3 regions of the Fictibacillus sp. 26RED30 genome follow, and region 3 is predicted to be linked to each of the others. Evidence: riboswitches for the same ligand, from Rfam matches in the RefSeq annotation. Region 3 holds a riboswitch; each other region holds the start of a gene.
The links. A riboswitch is a leader RNA that binds a small molecule or an ion and turns the genes downstream of it on or off. The one in region 3 is predicted to bind thiamine pyrophosphate.
Positions count from the first base shown of each region.

Region 1: linked by a shared signal. The riboswitch ahead of thiD (bifunctional hydroxymethylpyrimidine kinase/phosphomethylpyrimidine kinase) and the one ahead of thiT (energy-coupled thiamine transporter ThiT) in region 3 are both predicted to bind thiamine pyrophosphate.
Region 2: linked by a shared signal. The riboswitch ahead of tenI (thiazole tautomerase TenI) and the one ahead of thiT (energy-coupled thiamine transporter ThiT) in region 3 are both predicted to bind thiamine pyrophosphate.

Region 1 is NZ_JACZDV010000001.1:2,225,508-2,233,383, reverse strand. It holds gene IHV11_RS11400 (DeoR/GlpR family DNA-binding transcription regulator) at 1-3, shown strand, start outside; partial or broken gene IHV11_RS11395 (DUF4097 family beta strand repeat-containing protein) at 43-426, opposite strand; gene IHV11_RS11390 (hypothetical protein) at 665-838, shown strand; gene IHV11_RS11385 (APC family permease) at 994-2,316, shown strand; gene IHV11_RS11380 (YecA family protein) at 2,382-3,410, opposite strand; gene IHV11_RS11375 (DUF4349 domain-containing protein) at 3,605-4,510, shown strand; gene IHV11_RS11370 (IDEAL domain-containing protein) at 4,642-4,872, opposite strand; TPP riboswitch at 5,240-5,345, shown strand; gene thiD (bifunctional hydroxymethylpyrimidine kinase/phosphomethylpyrimidine kinase) at 5,444-6,256, shown strand; gene thiM (hydroxyethylthiazole kinase) at 6,243-7,145, shown strand; gene thiE (thiamine phosphate synthase) at 7,142-7,819, shown strand; gene thiW (energy coupling factor transporter S component ThiW) at 7,822-7,876, shown strand, end outside.
Region 2 is NZ_JACZDV010000002.1:309,998-317,873, forward strand. It holds gene IHV11_RS14255 (MoeB/ThiF family adenylyltransferase) at 1-838, opposite strand, end outside; gene IHV11_RS14260 (thiazole synthase) at 835-1,602, opposite strand; gene thiS (sulfur carrier protein ThiS) at 1,607-1,801, opposite strand; gene IHV11_RS14270 (FAD-dependent oxidoreductase) at 1,807-2,697, opposite strand; gene IHV11_RS21400 (FAD-dependent oxidoreductase) at 2,585-2,848, opposite strand; gene tenI (thiazole tautomerase TenI) at 2,832-3,452, opposite strand; TPP riboswitch at 3,522-3,628, opposite strand; gene IHV11_RS14285 (Ig-like domain-containing protein) at 3,742-6,066, opposite strand; gene IHV11_RS14290 (YjiH family protein) at 6,234-7,532, opposite strand; gene IHV11_RS14295 (hypothetical protein) at 7,735-7,876, shown strand, end outside.
Region 3 is NZ_JACZDV010000001.1:1,853,873-1,861,748, reverse strand. It holds gene pknB (Stk1 family PASTA domain-containing Ser/Thr kinase) at 1-1,265, shown strand, start outside; gene rsgA (ribosome small subunit-dependent GTPase A) at 1,268-2,158, shown strand; gene rpe (ribulose-phosphate 3-epimerase) at 2,158-2,805, shown strand; TPP riboswitch at 2,827-2,933, shown strand; gene thiT (energy-coupled thiamine transporter ThiT) at 3,025-3,594, shown strand; gene IHV11_RS09475 (thiamine diphosphokinase) at 3,591-4,235, shown strand; gene spoVM (stage V sporulation protein SpoVM) at 4,340-4,420, shown strand; gene rpmB (50S ribosomal protein L28) at 4,615-4,803, opposite strand; gene IHV11_RS09460 (Asp23/Gls24 family envelope stress response protein) at 5,038-5,400, shown strand; gene IHV11_RS09455 (DAK2 domain-containing protein) at 5,416-7,092, shown strand; gene sdaAB (L-serine ammonia-lyase, iron-sulfur-dependent subunit beta) at 7,189-7,851, shown strand; gene sdaAA (L-serine ammonia-lyase, iron-sulfur-dependent, subunit alpha) at 7,864-7,876, shown strand, end outside.

The DNA.
Region 1 (7,876 bases), 370 kb from region 3:
TAATTTTCTTATAAAAGACCCCCAAATGTGGAGGTCTTTTTATTATTCGTTACTCATCATTAAAGCGAGGTCTCCTACTTCTGACGAAAGGAATACAAGTGGTCCACCTGTTCCTATTGATCCATTTTTTGAAGAAGGTAACGTTATCTTTTCGTCACCTATCGTATTTCGAAGATCCGTTCGTAATTGATCGGGTTCATTTTTTGTTTTAATCGTAATATCACCAAGATTGGATTTAGCGATAATATCTTTCTTTATATGAAGAAGGTGTATGTCGATATCACCAACGTCTGACTTTGCTGACACAACACCTGTTACATCTTCAAGAAGGATATCTCCTAGATTTGTTTGAAGATGGATGTTATTAGCTTTAATAGCGTGCATCTTGATGTCTGATGTATCTGAGTTTACTTGAAGTCGTTTATACTCAGCTTCGGGAAGTTTAACGAGTAATTCAAGCCTGAATTTGGAAAATTTAAAAGTAGACTATAAAAAGATTTGGCTTTCAAAAGTAAACATCTTATAAAAATTGTGACAATGGAATTCACATCTGGAAATAGAGTGTTAGATTTTATTACACATGAAAGGTTATGGATGTGAGATTAACTTATCCTAATAAATAGAAGGAAGTTCAGTGAATCAAATCTGAAATGAGGTGATTACGTTGTTGCATTCTTCTCATTTTTCATCAGAAGAAAAGCTCATGATTCGTGAACTGAAGAAGAAAATAAGACATGAATCGAATGTAAAAGAAAAAATGGAACTTGAACGACAGCTCAATAATCTGATCGAAAAAGCTTTTATCAAAAAACAGTTATTACGGCGAAAGGAACTCTGAATTTTTCTGACTCTATAGAACACACTTTCAAAAAACTGAATTAACTGTCTTTTTAGCGAGGTAGTGACAGCTTGATGCTGTATGTGTTAAAGTGACACTAGTCTTTTTCGGATGGACATTTTGTTTTGTAGGTTTTTTTAGGGAGTGAACACAACATGAATCAAGACACAGCATTGAAAAAAGATATTGGGCTTTCCGTAGCCATGTCCATCGTTATTGGAACGGTTATTGGATCAGGGATTTTTATGAAACCTGGAAGTGTGCTTGAGTATACAGGAAATTCCAACCTTGCACTATTAGCTTGGGCTCTTGGAGGGTTGATCACGTTAGCTGGCGGGTTAACGATCGCTGAAGTGGCAACGCAGATTCCAAAGACGGGTGGTTTGTATGTCTATATGGAAGAAGTTTACGGTAAGCTTTGGGGATACTTGAGTGGTTGGGTTCAGACTGTTATTTATGGACCGGCGGTGATCGGTGCTCTAGGATTATATTTCGGTTCGTTAATGGTTCATTTATTCTCGTGGAAAGAATACTTAGGACCTTGGATTGGAATAGGAACTGTACTTTTTCTCACCGTCGTTAATAACTTTGGAACAAAGTATGGAGGTTTTATCCAAAATATATTTACGATAGGAAAATTGGTTCCGATCGTGCTGATCATTGTTTTTGGATTAACGCAAGGAAATGAACAGATCTTAAATGCTTCAAGTGGGGCAGTTGTTGAAATATCAATGGGTGCAGCGATTTTAGCAACACTTTTTGCTTATGATGGCTGGTTGATGGTTGGATTCGTAGCAGGTGAGATGAAGGATCCCGGAAAAACGTTACCTAAAGCTATTATTGGTGGAATCTTGGTCGTTATGGCAGCATATCTGTTAGTTAACATTGCACTGTTTCACATTTTACCTGCTTCAGAAATCGTAAGACTAGGAGAGAATTCTGCATCAGCAGCAGCAACGATTCTATTCGGACCACTAGGCGGAAAGTTAATAGCAGTTGGAATCGCAGTATCGATTTTTGGCTGTTTAAACGGTAAGATCTTAACCATTCCACGTGTTCCTTTTGCAATGGCAGAACGAAATCAGCTTCCGATGTCAAAAACGTTTAGTCAGGTTAGTGAAAAATATGGTACACCTATTGCTGCTACGTATTTACAAGTCGTGATTGCGATCATCATGATGATCGTAACTGATCCAGACTATCTATCAGAAATGGCGATATTTGCTGTATACATTTTTTATATTTTTGCGTTTTATGCTGTGTTTATACTGCGCAATCGGAATCGTGATAAAAAGAGAACCTACAGTGTTCCGTTATTTCCTGTCGTTCCTATTTTTGCGATCTTAGGCTCTTTGTACATCGTAGTATCAACGATACTCAACGATCCTTTAGATAGTTTTACAGCTATCTTTATTACAGTTGCGGGACTTCCCGTTTATTATTGGCTAGAGCGAAATAACAAACAGGACTCTTTTTAGAGAGGGTCTTGTTTTTTTTATGAAAAAACCCACCTGAGGCATCAGGCGGGTTAGTGAAAAAAAGTTTATACGCTTAATAGTTCTTTCATCTCACGATATCGTGAGGATAGACTAGCAGGTGAGACACCATATTTTTTAGCTGTTTCTGCTTGAGTAGAAGCGATTCCTCGAATATCTTTTGAAACGAGATAGTCAAGTGCAGCCGCATAAATCTCTTCTTTACGAATAGCAGGTTTGCTTTCTGTAACGTACTCACTCCAAAGCTTTTCTGCTTCTTCTACAACTTCTGTTTCGGCATTCGCTTTAACGAGCTCGGTTACAGCATTGTATTTTTCATCTTTAAAATCCGCTGTTTCTTCTGGTTTTTCAACTTTGGTAGATGTAGCGTCAGTTTCCTTCTTCTCAACTTGAGATTGAGGTACACCAGCACTAATATCGATCAAAGCGAGTTGCAGAACAGCAGGGAATTCGTTCTTGAATGTAACTTTTGGATCTTGGTGAGGCTGAATCTTTTCTATCGCTGTTTTTAGCGGCGGAAGTTCAGTCATCGGCATTTCTACATATCCAACGTAAAACTCATGGTTGATTCCGTTTGAAACGAGTGTTCCAAGTAGTGCACTTTCTGTTTTTGGCTTTTCAGCAGCATTGATCGTGACATCATACACCGCCTCTGTCCAAATATCCTGAACGGTAAAGATGAATCCTGTCTTTTGCTCTAAAACTTTATATAGTGAAGGTGCAGCAGTTGTCCAGCCAGCTAGAATTTCAGCTACTTCTGGTTTAACAGAACTTTTCACTTTTTCTACATAAAGTTGAACAGGGGTCTTGTTTTCCTTAATCTCGGAGCAAAAGATCTCCCAACAAACGGCAATGTTTGCGTATGTTTGTTCTTGCTCTTTAGCAACAGGGTATTTTTTCACATACTTAGAAGTACGTGCAGCTAAATCCTGCTGATAGTTCTCTAGAGCATATTTGATGAGTCCTTCTTGATGAAAGGATACTTCACGTGTTTGCTCTTCTTTATGTAAGCAACATTTTTTATATTTTTTTCCGCTGCCACAATAGCACGGATCATTTCTTCCTATCATTGACATGCTATTCCTCCAGTAAACCACTTACTTATCCTGTACATACTAGCATAAATCGGTTTTTTTTCAAACTACAAATCATCAGACACTATTTTATCACAAAAATGTCTCGGAAAAAATCATTCAATAGGTTGGTTTTTTTGGGAACTGAAACCTTTTTCTTGTAGAGAGCGTCTAAGCGAGAAAGGGGGAATTACGATATGTGGAAGAGATGGAAAATGTGGGTATTCATAACTGTGTTTTTGTTGAGTGCATGCAGCAGCGATAGCAGTTCAAAGAGTGATAAAGCAATAGACCGAGATAGTGGCAGCAAGTCTGAAGCAAACATGGATACCTCTACAGAAGAAAGTCAGAGTTCTGAATCTGAAAAAGGAAAAGATGAGCAACAAATGAAGAACCAAAGAAAAGTGATCTATCACGCTGATCTTGAGATTACAGTAGATAGATTACAAACCTCTATGGAAGCCGTTCGGAAAAAGTTAGAGACAATGGACGGATATATGGTTGAGTCGAACACGAGTACAGGAGAGAAAGATTATGAATCTGGTGTGATGGTTGTTCGTGTACCGATGAAAAATTTTCGTCCTTTCTTAGACGAGGTTCGAGGTTTGAGTAAGGGGACTCCAAACGAAAATATTCGTGGAGAAGATGTTACGGAAGAATACGTTGATCTATCTTCACGGTTAAAAGCCAAACAACAAGTAAGAGAGCGGCTTGAAGCATTCATGAAGAATGCTCAGAAAACAGAAGATTTGTTGAAGATATCGGGTGATCTGGCTGCTGTTCAAGAAGAGATCGAACAGGTAGAGGGTCGTTTGAATTTTTTACAAAACCAAAGTGATTATTCAACTGTTACGATACAATTTGAAGTGAAAAATTTAAATGCGAAAGCACTTGAAACAGAAGGTTTAAATACGTGGGCAAAAACAAAGGTCCTATTTATGGATACAGTTAACTTTTTAATGTCTGCTATTTCGTTTGTTGTAGTAAGTTTATTGGGTCTTGCGCCGATCTGGGTGATCGTAGTCATTGTGATTTATATGTGGTGGTTGAAACGGAAAAAAGAGCAAAAGAAAAAGCCGGAATCACCGACAACTTTGACTTAAAAAATAGGTTTTAACCTGTCAGTAACGGGGACGTCAGAAACACCCTCTGCAGCACGGATGATTCCACCGTTTGCTGAAAGGGTGTTTTGGCTTTTACGGCACCTTTTTAGAGAGTGTGCCGCCCAAAAGCACTAACTGAGAAACGCTTTGTACTCTGCGCTCAATTTCATGAATCGTTCTTTATCTTTTGTATCCAAGGCATTGTCAATTTCTCTTTCATAATATTCTCTGTAATAATTGTGAAGGGCCTCATCCAGTACCATTTGGGCAATAAGGCTGAAGGCAAATGGGTCTCTTTTTTGTTGTTTGTACTGCACCATTTCATTTTGGTTCTTGTTAAAAGAAGCATTTTTGTCTTTCATCCTGTTTCCCTCCTTAAATTATCTCCCTATCCAATTAACCTTTTATGTTTCTAGGTTTCTACTAGTATACTGAGCAAGATGCCTAATGACAACCATTTTGTTTGAAAATTCAGAAAAAATTTCTTTATTGCTTCTAAAGTACCTTTCTTTCACCACCTTCTGGGAAAAATGTTAATGAATTGTAATTTTTATTTCTGGTAAAAACTATTTGTTACGAATGTTTTATTTCTATGTTTTTTATGTTGTAATTCTGTGTTAGTTATTATTTCCCCGTATTTCAAGAGGGTTAAACTTTTTGAAACCGATAACCTAAAAAATATTGACATTATTGTTTATGTATGAGTAGGATTGTGTTAACTCAATATTGTTATTTCGCTAGGGGTGCTTATTCTAAGCTGAGAGAAGGTTATGACTTTCGACCCTTTGAACCTGATCCAGTTCATACTGGCGTAGGGAAGCGGCGTGGATAAACTATCGTTTCCTTTATGATTTGAAAATTTAAGCCACCCGCTAAATAAGCGGGTGGCTTTTTTGCATAGACAACTAGGAGGTAGAAGTTATGGCACATTTGATAAAAGTTAGTAAAGCCCTCACGATCGCAGGATCAGACAGTGGCGGGGGAGCAGGCATTCAGGCTGATTTAAAAACGTTTCAAGAATTAGGTGTGTACGGTATGTCGGTTCTTACTGCAGTTACTGCTCAGAACACAACAGGTGTCCAAGGGATATTTCCAGTCGCAATAGAGGGATTAGAAGCTCAGTTGAAGTCAATAGGGACTGATCTGACGCCGGATGCCATTAAGACAGGAATGCTTTTTTCAGGTGAGTATATCGAGAGAACAGCATATATGATAAGGGAATTTCAATGGGAGAACGTAGTCGTTGACCCAGTCATGATCGCAAAAGGAGGCGCAACGCTGTTAGGTGAAGAAGCACTTCATGCGATGAAAACATGCATGCTTCCACTCGCAAAAATCATCACACCTAACATTCCAGAAGCAGAAGCATTAACAGGGATAAAGATAGACTGCATTGAAGCTAGAATTGAGGCGGCAAGAGTTTTATTTGACGCTGGTGCTGATCATGTTGTTGTTAAAGGTGGACACTTTGGAGATGGTGAATTTGTATCAGATCTTGTCTTTAATGGCATTGAAATGATCGAACTTGTAGAGAAGCGGATTCAAACAAAAAATACACACGGAACAGGGTGTACGTTCTCAGCGGCTATAGCAGCTGAGCTTGCCTCTGGCAAGAAAGCAGAGAATGCGATAGTGTGTGCAAAAAAATATATACAAACCGCTATCGAACATGGAATTGATGTTGGTTCAGGTCATGGACCGGTCAATCATTTCGCTTATAGGAGGGTTACACATGAACAATACTAGAATACAAGAATGGAAAACGTTCGTATCACAGATCAGAGAAGAAAAGCCGCTCGTTCATCATATAACGAATAACGTAACCATGAACTTTCTAGCTAATGGTGTCCTCTCAGCAGGAGGAAGTCCAATGATGGTGCATGACGCATGTGAAGTAGAAGAAGCAGTAAGTGTGGCCGATGCTTTAGTACTAAACATCGGTACTTTAGATGAAGCATCAGCGAAATCTATGATACTCGCTCTACGAAGAGCAATGCATGCAGAAGTGCCAGTAGTCCTCGATCCAGTGGGGATAGGATTATCATCATTCAGGCAAGAGCTTGTAAGGAAGTTATTGTTTGAATATTCAGAATTGAAGGGGGTCAGACCCCAAACAATTCTGACAATTTGCGGTAATGCTGCTGAGATGCAGTTTTTGGCTGAAGGCGCATGGGAAGGCAGAGGAGTAGATGGTGATCTAGCTAACTCAGAAGAGGATCTCATCAAGCTTGCTAGAGCTGCTGCGAAGCAAACAGGCTGTCTTATCGCCATGACTGGAACTAAAGATGTTATTTCAGATGGTGAAAGAGCAATCGTACTTTCTCATGGAGATCCGATGCTCTCCTATGTCACCGGGACAGGATGCTTTGCTACATCAATGGTAGCTCTCTATCAGGGAAATCGGAAAAAAGAAGTTACAAAAGCTAAAGTTGACCTTCCGATACTAGAACGAACAGCACTTGCGCTATTGATGCTCACTAAGGCGGCTGAAGAGGCTGTGAAAACGGCCAAAGGCCCTGGAAGCTTTCAGCAAAACCTTCTCGATCAGCTCTATAGTTTAGAATCTACTCATGAGATATTTCACGGATCCATCCACTGGCAAGATCACGTGTTGAAGGAGGGAGCGAACCGATGAAAACTCAAGCAAAGACACGTTTACAACAAGATCTATCACTCTATTATGTAGCAGGGACGAAGAACTGCTGTTCACCAGAAGATTTTTATCGTATTCTTGTGCAAGCGATTCAAGGTGGAATTACCACGTTTCAGTTTCGTGAAAAAGGTGTTAACTGCTTGAGTGGTAAGAAACAGTTAGAAATGGCAAAGCGTGCAAAGGAAATATGCCACAAACATGATGTGCTATTTATCGTGAATGACGACCTAGATTTGATGAAAGCTGTTGATGCGGATGGACTTCATGTTGGTCAAACAGATGGTAATCTGGCGTATATTCGTAAAGAAACAGAAGGTAAACTTTTAGGTGTGTCAGCTCACACACTTGCTGAGGCGAAGGATGCCATCGAACATGGAGCCGATTATATTGGTGCTGGCCCGATCTATCAGACGAGTACAAAACCTGATGCGAAGAAACCTGTAGGCGTTGATCTAATCGCAGAACTTCGCAGCAATCAAGTGAACATTCCGCTTGTTGGTATCGGCGGGATTACGCTGCAAAACGCGAGTGAAGTCATTAAGGCAGGTGCGGATGGTGTAGCTCTAATCTCAGAAATAAGTGGTGCAGTTGATCCTTCTTCCGCTTCAAGCAACCTGCTTTTTGCTATTCAAACAGCGAAAAGAGAAGTGAAGTGAAGATATCTGTTCAAAAACTTACTGTAATGGCTATGTTAGTCGCGATCGGGACGATCT
Region 2 (7,876 bases), on a different contig from region 3:
CAATTTCAACAGCATGAGCGGGACGGATTTGAACAGTATCCCGACCGCAAAGAACAGCTGTTTTTAACGCAGCGCCTTTTTCTATATAAGGATATGTTGGGTTAGCTCCGCAAGATGGACAATCTACCTTCTTCGCTTTTCCCATCCCTAATTGAACGTGCTGATTGGTCCACGTATCAAAAGTTACGATTTTTTTCCTGATAGATGCATAGTCTTCAACTAAAATCTTTAACGCCTCTGCTGTTTGATAAGCGGTGACCATCTGAACAGCTGGAGAGATAATTCCTGCCGTATCGCATGTTTGGCCGTTCGCTGGAATCTTATCAAGCAAACAGTTCAAACACGGTCCATCTCCAGGTAAAATCGTGTAAGAAATTCCGTAGCTTCCTACACACGCTCCATAAATCCACGGAACTTTATATTTCTGCGCCAAATCGTTGATCAACAACCGCGTCTCAAAATTATCGGTCGCATCCATGATCAGATCGATGCCAGAGATTAATTCTTCTGCTTCCTCAATCCCCATGTCCATCACTTGTGCCTGAATTTCTACTTCAGAATTAATCTGATTCAATCTATTTTTTGCAGCGACTACTTTTGGCAGCTGTTTTCTCGCATCTTCTTCCGAATAGAGCTGCTGACGCTGAAGGTTCGTCCAATCCACGTAATCGCGGTCAACAAGAACAATCCGTTTTACCCCTGCACGTGTAAGAGCTTCAGCACTCCCCGCACCTAGCGCGCCTGCGCCAACGATGAGCACGCTTTTTGTCCGTATTTTTGCTTGCCCCTCTATACCGATCGGGCTAAATAATTCCTGTCTTGAATAACGTTCATTCACTTCACACTCAACCCTTCTAAAGGACTGCTCGCTGTTGCCGTTTCTTTTCTCGGGATTCTTCCCGCTTCATACCCTAGCTTTCCAGCTTCTACAGCCATTTTCATCGCGAGGGCCATCTTCACAGGATCCTTCGCACCTGCAACGGCTGTGTTTAACAGCACACCGTCTGCTCCGAGTTCCATCGCGATCATCGCGTCACTCGCACTGCCGATACCGGCATCAACAATAACCGGAACCTTCGTTTGCTCGATAATAAATTTTAAGTAGAGCGGGTTAATGATTCCTTGCCCGGAACCGATTGGAGAAGCGGCAGGCATGATTGCATGTGAACCGAGTTCTTCTAATCGTCTAGCAAGGACCACATCATCTGACGTATAAGGAAGCACGATGAACCCTTCTTTTAATAGCTCTTCTGTTGCTTTTAACGTTTCCACTGGATCCGGCAGCAGCGTTTTATCGCATCCGATGACTTCTACTTTTACCATATCACATAATCCCGATGCTTTCGCCAGTTTTGCAATGCGTACCGCTTCTGCTGCCGTTTTCGCACCTGCTGTGTTCGGTAACAATGTGTATTTTTTCAGATCAAGCATCTCTAAAAAGTTTGGCTGGCTTTCTTCAAAGATGTTCATCCTACGAACCGCAAACGTCAAAATCTCTGAACCAGAAGCTTCTACCGCTTCTTTTTGTGTTTTAAAGTCCGGGTATTTGCCTGTACCTAAAAGTAATCGAGATGAAAAGGAATAGTGTCCAATGTTTAACATACAATCAACCTCCGCCAACAAATCGAACAAGTTCGATCTTGTCGTTTTCTTTTATTTGAGTTTCACTTTGTTTTTGATTATTGATGATCTCTTCGTTCACTTCTGCAATCACAACTTGGTCATGTAAGTTAAGGTGCTTCAGCAGATCTGTGATCGACTGCAAAGTGTCTGGCACCATGACCGTTTCTCCATTTATCATAAGTTTCACGAATGATATACCTCGCTTTCAATATGGTCGGCAATCCTTTTTCCAGTTATAGCAGAAAGCAGAATGCCATTTCGATAGTGCCCCGTTGCAAGAATGAGCCCCTCTTTATGTGGAGAAGGACCGATATAGGGTTGACCGGATAGCGTTTGGGGCCTGATGCCTCCCCATGCTTTTTCAAAAACAGCACCACTTAGTTCAGGAACGATTTGTTTTGCCTTCTCCATCAATTCAAATAGACCTGAAAATGTAACCTCTTCATTAAAGACGTGTGGTGTACTTGTCGCGCCAACAAAAATTCGATCTTCTCGCTTTGGAACGAGGTAACAGTTTTTGTATTTTACAGTACCTGTGAGTAGTGGAAGCTTCGTTTTAAAGGAAAGACATTCCCCTTTTACTGGCACCATTTTTAGTGAAGGCTCTATATCCGAGCTCCACACCCCACAAGCTACTATGATGGAATCAGCATGAAACGTTTCCTTCGTTGTTACGACACCTGTCACCCTGTTGCCAGTTTGGAGAAGCTGAACCACACTGGTATGCTCTCTAACTTCGGCACCGAGAATTTTTGCGGACTGATATAGGGCACGAATAAGCTTAACAGGTGACACTTGAGCATCTTTTTCAAAATAGAGAGCTCCCTTTACAAGTGGCGACAACGCAGGTTCTTTCCTAAGCAGGTCGTGTGCCGGGAGCCAGAAAACTGCTTCACCTTGATCTCGACGCTTGGTCGCTTCTCTTTTTAAATCAACCGCTTCTTCCTCTGTAAACGCGAGTTCATAAATCCCCTTCTGGATCGAAAAGCTCCTGTGATAAAGGGGTAAAAGAGTCCCGACTTTCTTTTGCGAGCCGATAGAGTGGATGATCGGTCTCAAACTCCATCTCTGCACCGAGCATGCCGGCTGCTGCACTCGACGCCTTACTTCCTACTGTTTCTTTTTCAAGAAGCAGCACACGTTTGTTTCGTTTACAAAGCTCATAGGCGATGGAACAGCCGATCACGCCGCCTCCAATAATGATGGCATCATACGTTGTGCGCATCCCACACCTCCAGTTGTTGTTTGTACAGCTTCACCGCTTGTAGTGGTGATTTTGCTTCTAAAATGCCTGACATCACGGCGATTCCAGATGCACCTGTTCCGATGACATTCCGTACGTTTTCTGGTGTAATGCCTCCGATCGCGATGACCGGAATTGTGATTTGATCTACCACACGTTGGAGCTGATCTAACCCTCTTGGCTCCGCATCACGTTTGGAAGAAGTCTTAAAAATATGACCATACATGATGAAGTCGGCGCCGTTTTGTTCAGCATCCTGTGCTTCTGAAACAGAATGGACTGAGCAGCCGAGCATCATTTCAGGCAGAGCTCTTCGCACTTGTGACACATCTAAACTGTGGTGTGTCAGCTGAACACCTTTTACACCTGTACAAAGCGCTACATCCACTCGATCATTTGCGATGATTTTAGAGGGAGGCACTCCAGCTTTCTGCAGAAGATGGATAAGATGACTGAGTTCTTTCGCAGACTTTGTTTTTTCTCGTACATGCAGCGCCGTGATGTACGGATGAATGAGTTTCGCTATCCTAACCAACTCTTCATCACTTTGCCTTCCCGTAGTAATTACATGAAGCTGTTTTTCCATAATAAAAAACCACCTCCTTTATGCAGCAAAGAGGTGGTTTCACAGTTTTTAATATTTATAGCGAAGTATCTGATCCACACACCACTTCCCTACGCTGGTTCTAACCAAATCAGGTTCCAAGGGTCTTAAAGTTCACTTTAATCTCAGCCTTAACAAAGGCACCCCTAGTGGTAATGACTATTTAGTTTTCTATACTACTATTCTATCGATAAAGGGCTTTCATCACAACCCGTTGGAGAAAATAGGTACAAAAAACCAGCCAAAGTATGATACTCTGACTGGTGTTTATCTATTTTCTAGCTTCCTTTATATAAACCTCTACCCTATCACTTTTGTTTTCAGCAGCATCCGCTGCATTTAAAAACAAAATGGCATGATTTTTTTGTTTGATAAACTTAACCACAAAGCTTCCCTTTTCATCTGCTTTAGAGGAACCAATCACATTTCCGACTTTATCAGTAACTGTAACTGTTGATTGCGGTTCTGCCATACCTGCAATCGTTTCCTTTGTCACTTTAACAACGGTTGGAGCTTTAGGCGCTGTTTTATCTAAAACTGTAATTGTAATAGCATCTGACTCGTTGCCCGCTGCATCAGCAGAGCTTACTGTTAATAATGTGCCCACTTTTTGTGATGGGATTTCAACGGTAAAGGTACCATCTTTGGTCGCCTTGCCTTTTGCCAAAAACTCTCCATCTGCTAAAACAGTGATTGTTGAAAGCGGCTCCGCATTGCCCGTTATTATAGCAGTATTATCGCTAACTTCATTAACAAAAGGGATGCTTGGAGCAATCTTATCGTTGTTTACAAAAAGCTTACCAAATTCAGCTGGATAGTCATCACTACTGTATGAATAATTCGCTTCGTTTCCAGCTAAATCTATAACTCTTATATGTTTCACAAGCCAATCTCCATACTCAGCATCATTAGGTATTGGTATTGAGATGTGCATCAATCCGCTTTCATCCAAATAATCAGAGCTTCCTTTTAACATATGAGTACCACTTGGACTCACTAATTCAACTTCAATATAAGCTGGTACGGTTTGAGAATCTTCAGCGTAAATTGTTAGTTTTGCTTCTTCGTTACCTTTTACTTCTGGTGTTTGGAAAATTACTTTATTAATTGTTGGAGGTGTAAAATCAAATTCCGTGTTTTCTACAGAAAACGTATCAAATGTATTTGGATAGTTTTCTGCTGAATACCTATTATCTAAAACATTACCTGCAAAGTCTTTAGCGATAATTTTAGAAACTCTCCATTCACCTGGTTCAGTGTAAGGCGGAATTGTAAACTCTCCTATAAAGATGCCTTCATCGTTAGGAAAAAGGGCTGTGCTCGTTTCTCCTTTACCGGTAGGGCTCGTCATGTAAATCTCAATACTTTCGATACCACTGTTATCGTCACTTGCCGCAACTCTTACTGTATTTGAATCTTCAGTAACCATTGAATCTTTTTCAAATGTTACACTTTCAATCATTGGTGCATTCACATCGTCGTTCTCGTTTATAACCAAAAATGTATCAAATCCAACTGGATACTCTTCTTCATAATACTGATGATCAACATTTCCTGCATTGTCCTGTGTGTATACATTCCAAACTTTAAACGTTGAATCTTTCATATAAGATGGAACAACAAAATTGGCTGACCATGAACCCTCTTCATCTGGATAGATTCCATCTATATAAAGTCGTTGTCCCATCTCATTTCTCATTTCTACTGAAAGAAAGTTGATTCCAGAGATGTCGTCTTCTGCTACAAGCTGAATGGTATTATCTTTGCCTGCTTCTACGCTTTCATTTACAAATTGAATGCTTGATACCGTTGGTGCTGTATTGTCAGGATTGTCGTTCATCACTTGAATAGTGTCAAAGAATGCTGGGTACTCACCCATATAATCGTCCCAACTATACTGATTGCCTGCTGCATCACCAGCATTTACCCAATCCACTCTCCATTCACCAGGGTCTGTAAATTGCGGAACCCACCACGTGGCTTCAAACGTTCCATCTTCTGTTTTTATAAAATCAGTTACGTGATTATTTCCGCGTCCAGTTGTATTATAAAGCCCAAGAGTTATCCACTCTACTCCTGAATCATCAATTGCTGTTACAGTAACCTTTGTAAAATCACCGGCTTGCACTTGTTCTTTTTCAAACGTAATCGCATCCACAGTTGGTGCTGTTACATCTACTTCTTGCACTTCATTTAATATAGTAAAGTCGTAATCTTCAGGTTGCTCAATTTGTTCACGTTTAAACGTACTACTGTTATAGCTGTCATCGTATAGATAAATACTTTGAAGTTGCCACGTACCAACTTCTTCTAAAGAAGTAGCTGTAAACTGTCCTTTCCAATGGTTTGGACCTGATAATTCAATTACATGCTCTTCTCCCTGCGGAGACAGATACGTGAGACGCGCTTCCAGCATAAAATAGGCAGAATCAGGTGCATAAAGATCAAACCAAACCTGTTCGTTTATTTTTGCTTGTTGCGGACTTACTGATAAACTCTCATACCTCGGAAAGTCATCGTTTGCAAAACTAGTAAAAGGAAAAATGCTAAACACCAAAACTGCCATTAAAAATAATGAACCTAATTTCCTTTTCAACTCTTTCTTCTCCCCATTCCATTCATATCACTGCTTCATTATCATACAATAACAACTGGAAAAATAAAGATATATTTTGATAATTTCAGAAAATAGTTCTTGATTACTAAATAACATAAAAAAGGTGCTGCTGAAACACTTCAGCAGCACTCTTACGAATCTATCTTTTATAGAAGCAGATAAGCCAGTGGAGTCGCTAGGATTAACGCTAGCACCGTACGCTGGAACCAGATCAGCACAAGCTTCGGCACACTCACCGGAATTTCTGTAGACAACACACATGGAATACTCGCTGAGAAGAACAAGATAGAAGCTACAGAAACTACACCGATTACAAATTTCGTGACAAGTGCCGCTTCCGCTACTAAGAGTGCTGGCAGGAACATCTCAGCAACACCGATGGAAGCCGCTTTTGCAGCAAGCATGGCATCCGGAAGCTGCAGCGCCCATGTGATCGGATAGAAAACGTAGCCCAGCCAATCAAAGACAGGCGTGTATTCTGCCAACAAAAGGGCGATTAAACCGACACTCATAATGGAAGGCAATATACTCATCGCCATTAGAAAGCCATCTCTGAAATTAGACCAAATATTTGTAAAAAATGCAGGAGCATTCTGAGATGAATCCATCGCGTTTCTCCAAGCCGTTTGCAAGTATTTCTCATTCACCTCTTCTTCCGGCTGACCTTCCCCACCTGAATACGTATCATCCATTCTGCTTAACGGACGAATTCTCACTGTGATGGCCGTTACTAAGAAAGTGACCACAAGCGTCGTCCAGAAGTAGGTGTTCCACATCTCCATCAAACCTAGCGTTTTCGCCACAATGATCATGAACGTTGCAGAAACGGTAGAGAAGCCTGTTGCAATGATAGCTGCTTCTTTCACCGTATACTTTCCTTCTTTAAACACGCGATTTGTGATGAGTAGACCAATTGAGTAGCTTCCAACAAATGAAGCGACGGCGTCGACCGCTGATCGGCCCGGCGTTTTCCAAATAGGTCTCATGATCTTTTGCACAAGAACCCCTATGAATTCCATCAGACCATATCCCACAATAAAGGCTAGGAATACAGCGCCGAGTGGAACGAGCAACCCAACAGGGATCACGAGTTTCTCAAATAAGAACGGTCCCATGTTCGGATCGCTTAACCAGCTCGGACCCCATTCAAAATAAAGAAGGACAGCTGCAACGAGTCCTACAACTTTTAACAAAGAGAACGTAGTTGTAACTCGGTCTTTGTTCCACGTTTTTTTGTAGAACGGATAAACAGCACCGAGCAATATGACGAGCAATGCATAAAGCGGCACTGCTTCACCCGCCGTATCCCTTACCCACGTTACAAGGTGATCGAGTGGGATCGACGACTTTCCTTTCACTGTGATCGGAATGAAGAACATGAAAATACCAACTGCACTGAACAAAAGAAATTTTAACGAATGAGACCAAGAACCCGCAGTTTTCATTACTTCCAACTCCCTTTCCGCTTGATAAGCCTGCACTTGTCAGGCTCTCTCTACATCTTATCGGGACAAAGTTCGAAATATGACGAGTCGTGCTTGTACAATTTTTATAGGTTATCTTCCCTTTTTGTGTCTTTATATGTCTGATGACAACGTGTCTAGGGAATAACAGTTACATAATCAAAAGAACAGGAGTGTTTTGTGCATGAAGTATTTTATCAATGTGAACAAAAGTGTAGAAGAAGAGTATGGAAAGATGTTTGTATATGATCCTGAACACAACAAGGAGAACGAAGACGAGCTGGAAGTGTTGAACAACTTGGACGAACAGGATCAGGGTAAGCCTT
Region 3 (7,876 bases):
ACAGTGCTGATGAACTGTTGAGGGATATGAGTTCAGCGTTAGATCCAGACCGTATGTATGAACAAAAGTGGAACGAAGAAAACGAGGAAGATGAGAAAACAAAGTACATTCCTCCTATAGTCGTGCCACCAATCGAAACACCTGTGAAGAAAGCAGAAGAAGAAAGAGAAAAAGAAAAAGAGAAAAAGCCCGAAAAACCTAAGAAGAAAAGAAACTGGTGGCTTATTTTACTTATATCACTTCTTTTGTTAGGCGGTGCGGGAATAGCTGCTTTCACGATGATGCCTTCTATCTTTTATGTTGAAGAAGTCAGTGTTCCAGATGTAGCGGGAGAAGAATATGTAGATGCTTTTGATAGCTTGAGAGCCGAAGGGCTTGAAGTGAAACGGCAGGAAGTATTTGATCCCGAGATTGAAGAAGGTCTTGTAGTAAGGCAAGATCCATCTCCAGGAACAAAAGTGAAACAGCAAGCAATCGTTACGTTATTCGTATCAAAAGGACCTGAAAAGGAAAATATGCCTGATCTAGAAGGCTATAATATAGAAGATGCGAAAGAACGTTTGAAAGAAGATGGCTTCTCACAGATCAATATCGACTATGAAGAATCAGACACAGAGCCAGAAGGTACTGTGCTCGAACAAAGTCCTGATCGTGATGAAAAAGTAACACCTGCAGAAACTGAAGTTACACTAACAGTTAGTTCTGGAACACCAACCGTTCAAGTTGAAAACTTAATAGGTGCGACAGAACAAGATGTAAATACGTTTGCTAAGAATGCTGGTCTTACCGTTGAATTTTCAAAAGAGTTTTCTGATACGGTCGAAAAAGGAAGAGTGATCTCACAAGAGCCATCTCCTTTTACGCAAGTAGAAAAAGGAGCAACGATCTCTGTCGTTCTTTCTGATGGCCCAGAAGAGTCAGAAGAGCCTCCTGCTGAAGAGGAACCACCCGCCGAAGACCGTACAGTGACAAAGGATATCGAAGTTAAGCTAGATAAGAAGAACAGAAGAGAACCAGTTACAGTAAGGATTGTATATTCCGATAAAAACGCTTCAAATGAAGTTTTTGTTGAAGAACAGATTACAGACAAAAAGAAATATCAGCTGCCTCTGACGATCGCTGAGGGAGGTTCTGCTTCTTACGTTGTATATATCAACGGAAAAGAAGAGGAATCGGAGACGATAAACTATGATGATGCTAAAAGTGCTAACGCAAGAATGAGTAATGATAATAATGATGATGAGGAAGGGGACGATGGTGATTAAGCATGCCTGAAGGAAGAATTGTTAAAGCGCTCGCTGGTTTTTATTACGTTAAGGAAAATGGTAAGGCTGAAGTTTTCCAATGCAGAGGAAGAGGTAATTTTCGCAAAAAGAAAGTAAATCCATTGGTAGGGGACTGGGTAGAATACGAGTCAAGCAACATTACAGATGGATACATTCTTGATGTGAAGGAACGCAAAAACGAGCTAGTTCGTCCTCCTATCGCGAACGTGGATCAAGCCATTCTAGTTTTTTCAGCTACAGAACCAGATTTTAGCACGCTTTTATTAGACCGCTTCCTTGTTCATATTGAAGCGAACGATATCTTACCTGTTATTTGTATCTCAAAAATGGATCTTATACAGAAACCTGAAGAGATCGAGGAAATCAACCATTATATAGAGGCGTACAAAACATTAGGTTACGAAGTCATTCCAACTTCGACGAAAACAGATGATAGTCTTGAAATGTTCTATCCACTTTTCAAAGATAAAGTTACCGTGTTTGCAGGGCAGTCTGGAGTTGGTAAATCTTCCCTTTTGAATGCGATCAATCCAGAGCTTATGCTTGAGACAAATGAGATTTCAAGCCATTTAGGCCGAGGGAAGCACACGACTCGTCATGTGGAACTCATTCTCTTTGGTAATGGCTTAGTTGCTGACACGCCTGGGTTCAGCTCGCTAGATTTCTTAAATATTGAAGCGGAAGACTTATCGATGTACTTCCCAGAAATGGACGAGCTTCGGGGCGATTGCAAATTTAGAGGGTGCTCACATACGTCTGAACCGAAATGTGCAGTTAAAAAAGGGGTAGAGGACGGAGTCGTTCCAAAGTTCCGCTACGACCATTACGTAAGTTTTTTACAAGAAATTAAAGATCAAAAACGGAGGTACTGATGATTAAAATAGCTCCATCTATTCTGTCGGCTGACTTCTCAAGGTTAGGCGATGATATAAAAGCTGTAGAAGAAGCGGGTGCTGATTATATTCATGTTGATGTGATGGATGGCCATTTCGTACCAAACATCACGATTGGACCACTTGTTGTTCAAGCGATCCGACCTGTTACAAAACTTCCGTTAGATGTACATCTCATGATTGAAAATCCAGATCGATACATTGAAGAGTTTGCAAAAGCAGGTGCTGATATTATTTCTGTGCATGTTGAAGCATCACCTCATCTACATCGAACGGTTCAACTTATTAAACAACAAGGTGTAAAAGCGGGTGTGGTGATTAATCCAGCAACACCAGTCGATTCTATCAAACACATAATACAAGATGTTGACCTTGTATTGCTAATGACTGTTAATCCTGGTTTTGGTGGACAAGCGTTCATAGAGAGCGTAGTGCCCAAGATCAAAGAAGTGTCCGATCTCGTACAAACACAAGGATTGAACGTTGAGATTGAAGTTGATGGCGGCGTAAATCCAGAAACAGCTCGTCTTTGTGTGGAAGCTGGTGCGAATGTATTAGTTGCTGGTTCTGCCATTTATGGGAAGAAAGATTTAAAGGATGCAATAAAAGCCATTCGTGGTGTATAATTGATTAAAGAAAATTAAATAAGCAACCACAGGGGGAGTCCTTTAAAGGGCTGAGAGGGGAGTGTTCTCCCGACCCTTTGAACCTGAAGCTGGATCATACCTGCGTAGGGATGTGGAGTCGTATGACTTTTTGAATGTATATCTAAAAAGCAACCGAGCTCACATGCCGGTTGCTTTTTTTGTTTTTCTTTTAGCATAGAAAATAGGGGGTTATCATGTATGAAAACAAACAACATATCATTATTAACAGAAATCGCTATCATGTCTGCTTTATCATTGATTTTAGGTTTAATTAAATTTGCTGGTCCTTGGCCACAAGGTGGTTCTGTTTCGTTAGAGATGGTTCCAATCTTTTTAATGGCTTTTAGAAGAGGGCTAAAGGCAGGGGTGCTTACAGGCTTAGCTGTAGGACTGCTTCAGCTTCTTGTGAATCCTTACGTTATTCATCCAGCACAGATGATCTTAGACTATCCGTTAGCGTTCGCTCTAGCGGGCGTTGCGGGGGCATTTGCACCGTCTATCACTCAAGGTGCCAGCAGGAGAACGTTCTTGATGGTTATAGGAATTTTCGTAGGTTGCTTGTTAAGAACGATCTCACATGTATTATCAGGGGTTATATTCTTTAGTGATCTAGCAGAAGAGATGAACATATGGCTCTATTCGTTCTTATACAACGGGTCGTTCATGGTCGTTATTTTCGGGATTACTGCTCTAGTCGTTATACTACTAACAAACACAGCTCCTAAACTACTGCACGCTGCTCATAACGGTCGCCATCAAGCAGCATGAAGATAAGCATAGTTGCAGGAGGTCCGGAGCATTTGATTCCTGATTTGAAGCCATATGATCTATCATCGGATCATATTTGGATCGGTGTCGATAGAGGAACCCTCTTTTTATTGAGAAATGATATCTTTCCACTGTATGCATTTGGTGATTTCGATTCTGTTTCAGATGATGAGAGAAGAAGTATAATGAACTCTTCGATAAAAGTGAATCAATACCGATCAGAAAAAGATTCCACTGACATGGAGATCGCATTAGAGTGGGCGTTGAAACAGAATCCAGAACAAATACTCATATTCGGTGCGACTGGTGGAAGGTTAGATCACGAACTGATGAACATCCAACTTTTATTTAAAAGTCGGAACAATCATGCAGATGTAAGGATTAAGGATACAAGGAATGAGATCTCACTTCATCTACCTGGATGTTATGAAATTGAGCAAGATCACAGATACTCATATATCTCATTTCTAGCTCAAAGTGAAGCAGTAACAGGCATCACCTTAGAGGGATTTAAATACCCGTTAGACCAAGCTAAACTTCAGGCTGGTTCATCGTTATGTGTTTCCAATGAGCTTGTAAATAAAAGTGGTACTTATTCTTTTGACTCCGGCATAATATTGATGGTAAAGAGCCGTGATTAAAAAATCACGGAATACAGGCCCCAAAGCACCTTTTTATAAAAAGGGGAATAAAGTATTTATTGTTTAGCTCTTATCATTTTTTATGGGCCTGGAGGAGGGGTAAGATGAAATTTTATACCATTAAACTTCCTAAATTTTTGGGAGGCTTCGTACGTGCCGTCTTAGGTTCTTTCAAAAAAGGATAACAAACAAAAAAAGCGCCTGTGCGCTTTTTTTGTTTGTTTTTTATGAGTGGTTCTATGAAAGTAGTTGCTTTCCGCTCCAGATTGGATGATTTACTGTCCAGTTTAAAGAAAATACTGTCCGCTTGAATCTATTTTGGTCATCAAAGAGCTTTTTGGGCAAAGAAAAAAACAGCAGCGGTTGCTGCTGTTTTTATTTATACACGTTCAACTTTGCCAGATTTAAGGGCACGAGCAGATACGTATACGCGTTTAGGCTTTCCGTCCACAAGAATACGAACCTTTTGGACGTTAGCTCCCCAGCTTTTCTTTGATTTGTTCATTGCGTGAGAACGCTTGTTACCAGTTTTAGGTCCTTTTCCAGTAATAAAACATTTACGAGCCATGTAGGTGAACCTCCTTTACAGCAAAAAAGCTTTGCATCAATTCAATCGTATGTTAAATACTAAATAATATTAGCATGACTTCAGTAGCAATGCAACATATTCGTAAAAGGTTTTCAAGTAAATTTCCTTGACAATACTATTTACATAGTGTGAAATGTAGTAGTCCTTTCAAAATAGGCTGATGTATAGTAAAATATTTGTTAGCCATTTAACAAATTAAAGGGGGATATAAGCATGTCCATTGAAATGAAAACAACCTATGGTCAAATTGATATTTCTAATGAAGTAATTGCCACTATAGCCGGTGGAGCAGCAATTGATTGTTACGGAATTGTTGGCATGGCATCAAGGAAGCAATTAAAGGATGGAATAACTGAACTTTTAGGACGTGAAAATTTCTCCCGAGGGATCGTTGTTCGACAAGAAGAGGATGAAGTACATATTGACATGTACATCATCGTTAGTTATGGAACAAAGATTTCTGAAGTGGCTCATAACGTTCAGAACAAAGTGAAATATACCCTGGATCAAATGCTTGGTTTGGCGGTTGACTCAGTCAATATCTACGTTCAGGGTGTCAGGGTGACAACCCCTTAGTTAGGAGGAAGTTTTGTGTCTTTAAAAGTATTAGATGGAAAAAAGTTTTCAAAAATGGTACTCGAGGGTGCTTCAAACTTAACACGGAATGCAGCAATGGTCGACGCACTTAATGTTTTCCCTGTACCAGATGGCGATACAGGAACGAACATGAACTTAACGATTACTTCTGGTGCAAAAGAAGTAGAAAAAAACACGTCTAGTCAAATTGGCGCTGTTGCCAGTGCTTTTGCTAAAGGCTTATTAATGGGAGCGCGTGGAAACTCTGGTGTTATTCTTTCACAGTTGTTTAGAGGATTCTCTAAATCAATCGAAGGAAAAGAGACGATTAACGCTGCTGAATTTGCCAATGCATTTGATAAAGGTGTAGAAACTGCTTATAAAGCAGTTATGAAACCAGTAGAAGGTACGATTTTAACTGTAGCTAAAGACGCTGCAAAAAAAGCAGTTAAAGAAGCTAAAAAATCAGACGATATTCTATACATTATGAAAGAGCTTGTTAAAGAATCGAAAGCTTCCTTAAACCGTACTCCTGATCTACTTCCGGTTCTAAAAGAAGTTGGCGTTGTTGATTCTGGTGGACAAGGGTTAGTCACTGTTTATGAAGGGTTTTTAGCTGTACTTGAAGGCAAAGAGCTGCCGAAAGTATCTGTTAACGCTCCTTCGATGGGCGAACTTGTTAACGCAGAGCATCATAAAGCACAGATGCACATGAAGACGGAAGATATCCATTTCGGATATTGTACAGAGTTCATGGTAAGGTTCGAAGATAAAAAGATAAAAAGTAATCCATTCGATGAGATCAACTTCCGTAATGAGTTAAGTCAACATGGTGATTCCTTACTAGTCGTTGCTGATGAAGACGTGGTAAAGGTTCACATCCATACGGAGCAACCTGGTAATATGCTAACACTTGCACATCGTTATGGCAGCTTGATCAACATCAAGATCGAAAACATGCGTGAGCAGCACTCAGCGATTTTAGAGAGCGAGAACGAAGTTATCCCTTCGTACTCACAACCTGTTTCTGAAAAGAAAAAGGAATACGGAATCGTTACTGTTGCAATGGGTGAAGGAATCGAAGAGATGTTTTCATCGATGGGCGCATCAGTTATCCAAGGTGGACAAACGATGAACCCAAGTACTGAAGATATCGTAAAAGCAATTTCTGAGGTTAACGCAGAGAAAGTGTTCATCCTTCCGAATAACAGCAATATCATCATGGCATCTGAACAAGCTGCAAGTGTTGTTGATGAAGAAGTTGTGATCATCCGCACAAAAACAGTGCCACAAGGTATCGCTTCTATATTAGCTTTCAATCCTTCTGCTGATATGGCAGAGAACGAAAAGAAGATGAACGAAGCCATTACTTCTGTTAAGTCTGGCCAAGTTACTTATGCAGTTCGTGATACATCTATCGATGGTGTTGAAATTGCTAAAGGTGACTTTATGGGAATCTCAGAAGGAAAAATTCTAACTTCTAAGACAGACAAACAAGAAGTAACGAAAGAACTACTCTCAAATATGCTCGATGAAGATTCAGAGATCGTTACGATCATCTATGGTGAAGATAGCTCTGAGGAAGAGGCACAGGAACTTGCTGAATTTATTGAAGAAAAGTATCCCGATGCGGAAGCTGAAATTCATAACGGTAAGCAGCCGATCTATTCATTCATCTTATCAGTAGAGTAAAAAATGAAAAGTATTCTCTCTTAAACTTAAAGTATGATAAAGTTAAGAGGGAATACTTATTTTTATGGGAAAAAACGCAACTTGAAGGAGAACGTTATGAAATATAAAAGTGTGTTTGATATTATCGGTCCCATTATGATTGGGCCTTCTAGTTCACATACAGCCGGCGCGGCGCGCATCGGTCGAGTAGCGAGAAGTCTTTTCGGAAGGAAACCTAAATATGCAACCATATCGTTCTATGGCTCTTTTGCAAAAACCTATCGTGGTCACGGAACGGATGTTGCGATCGTTGGCGGAATCCTAGATTATGACACGTTTGATACTCGAATTGTGGATGCGCTTACAATCGCGAAGCAAGAGGGTATCGAAGTAAAGATGACCGCCGAAGATGCTATCACGGACCATCCAAACACAGCTCGTGTAATTATTGGGGATGACGACGATAAAATTGAAGTAGTTGGAATTTCGATCGGTGGCGGGAAAATTGAGATTACAGAGCTTAATGGGTTTGTACTGCGTTTATCTGGAAATCACCCAGCTCTTTTGATCGTTCATAATGATAAATATGGAGCGATAGCAGGAGTGGCAAATATATTAGCTAAGCACGAGATTAATATTGGTCATATGGAAGTATCAAGAAAAGAAAAAGGGAAAGAAGCTTTGATGGTTATTGAGATCGATCAGAATGCAGATGAGATCATCATTAACGAACTAAATTCTCTCCCGATTGTTCAACAAGTAGTAAAGATACACGATTAAGAGGTGAGAAGTATGTTTCGTAATG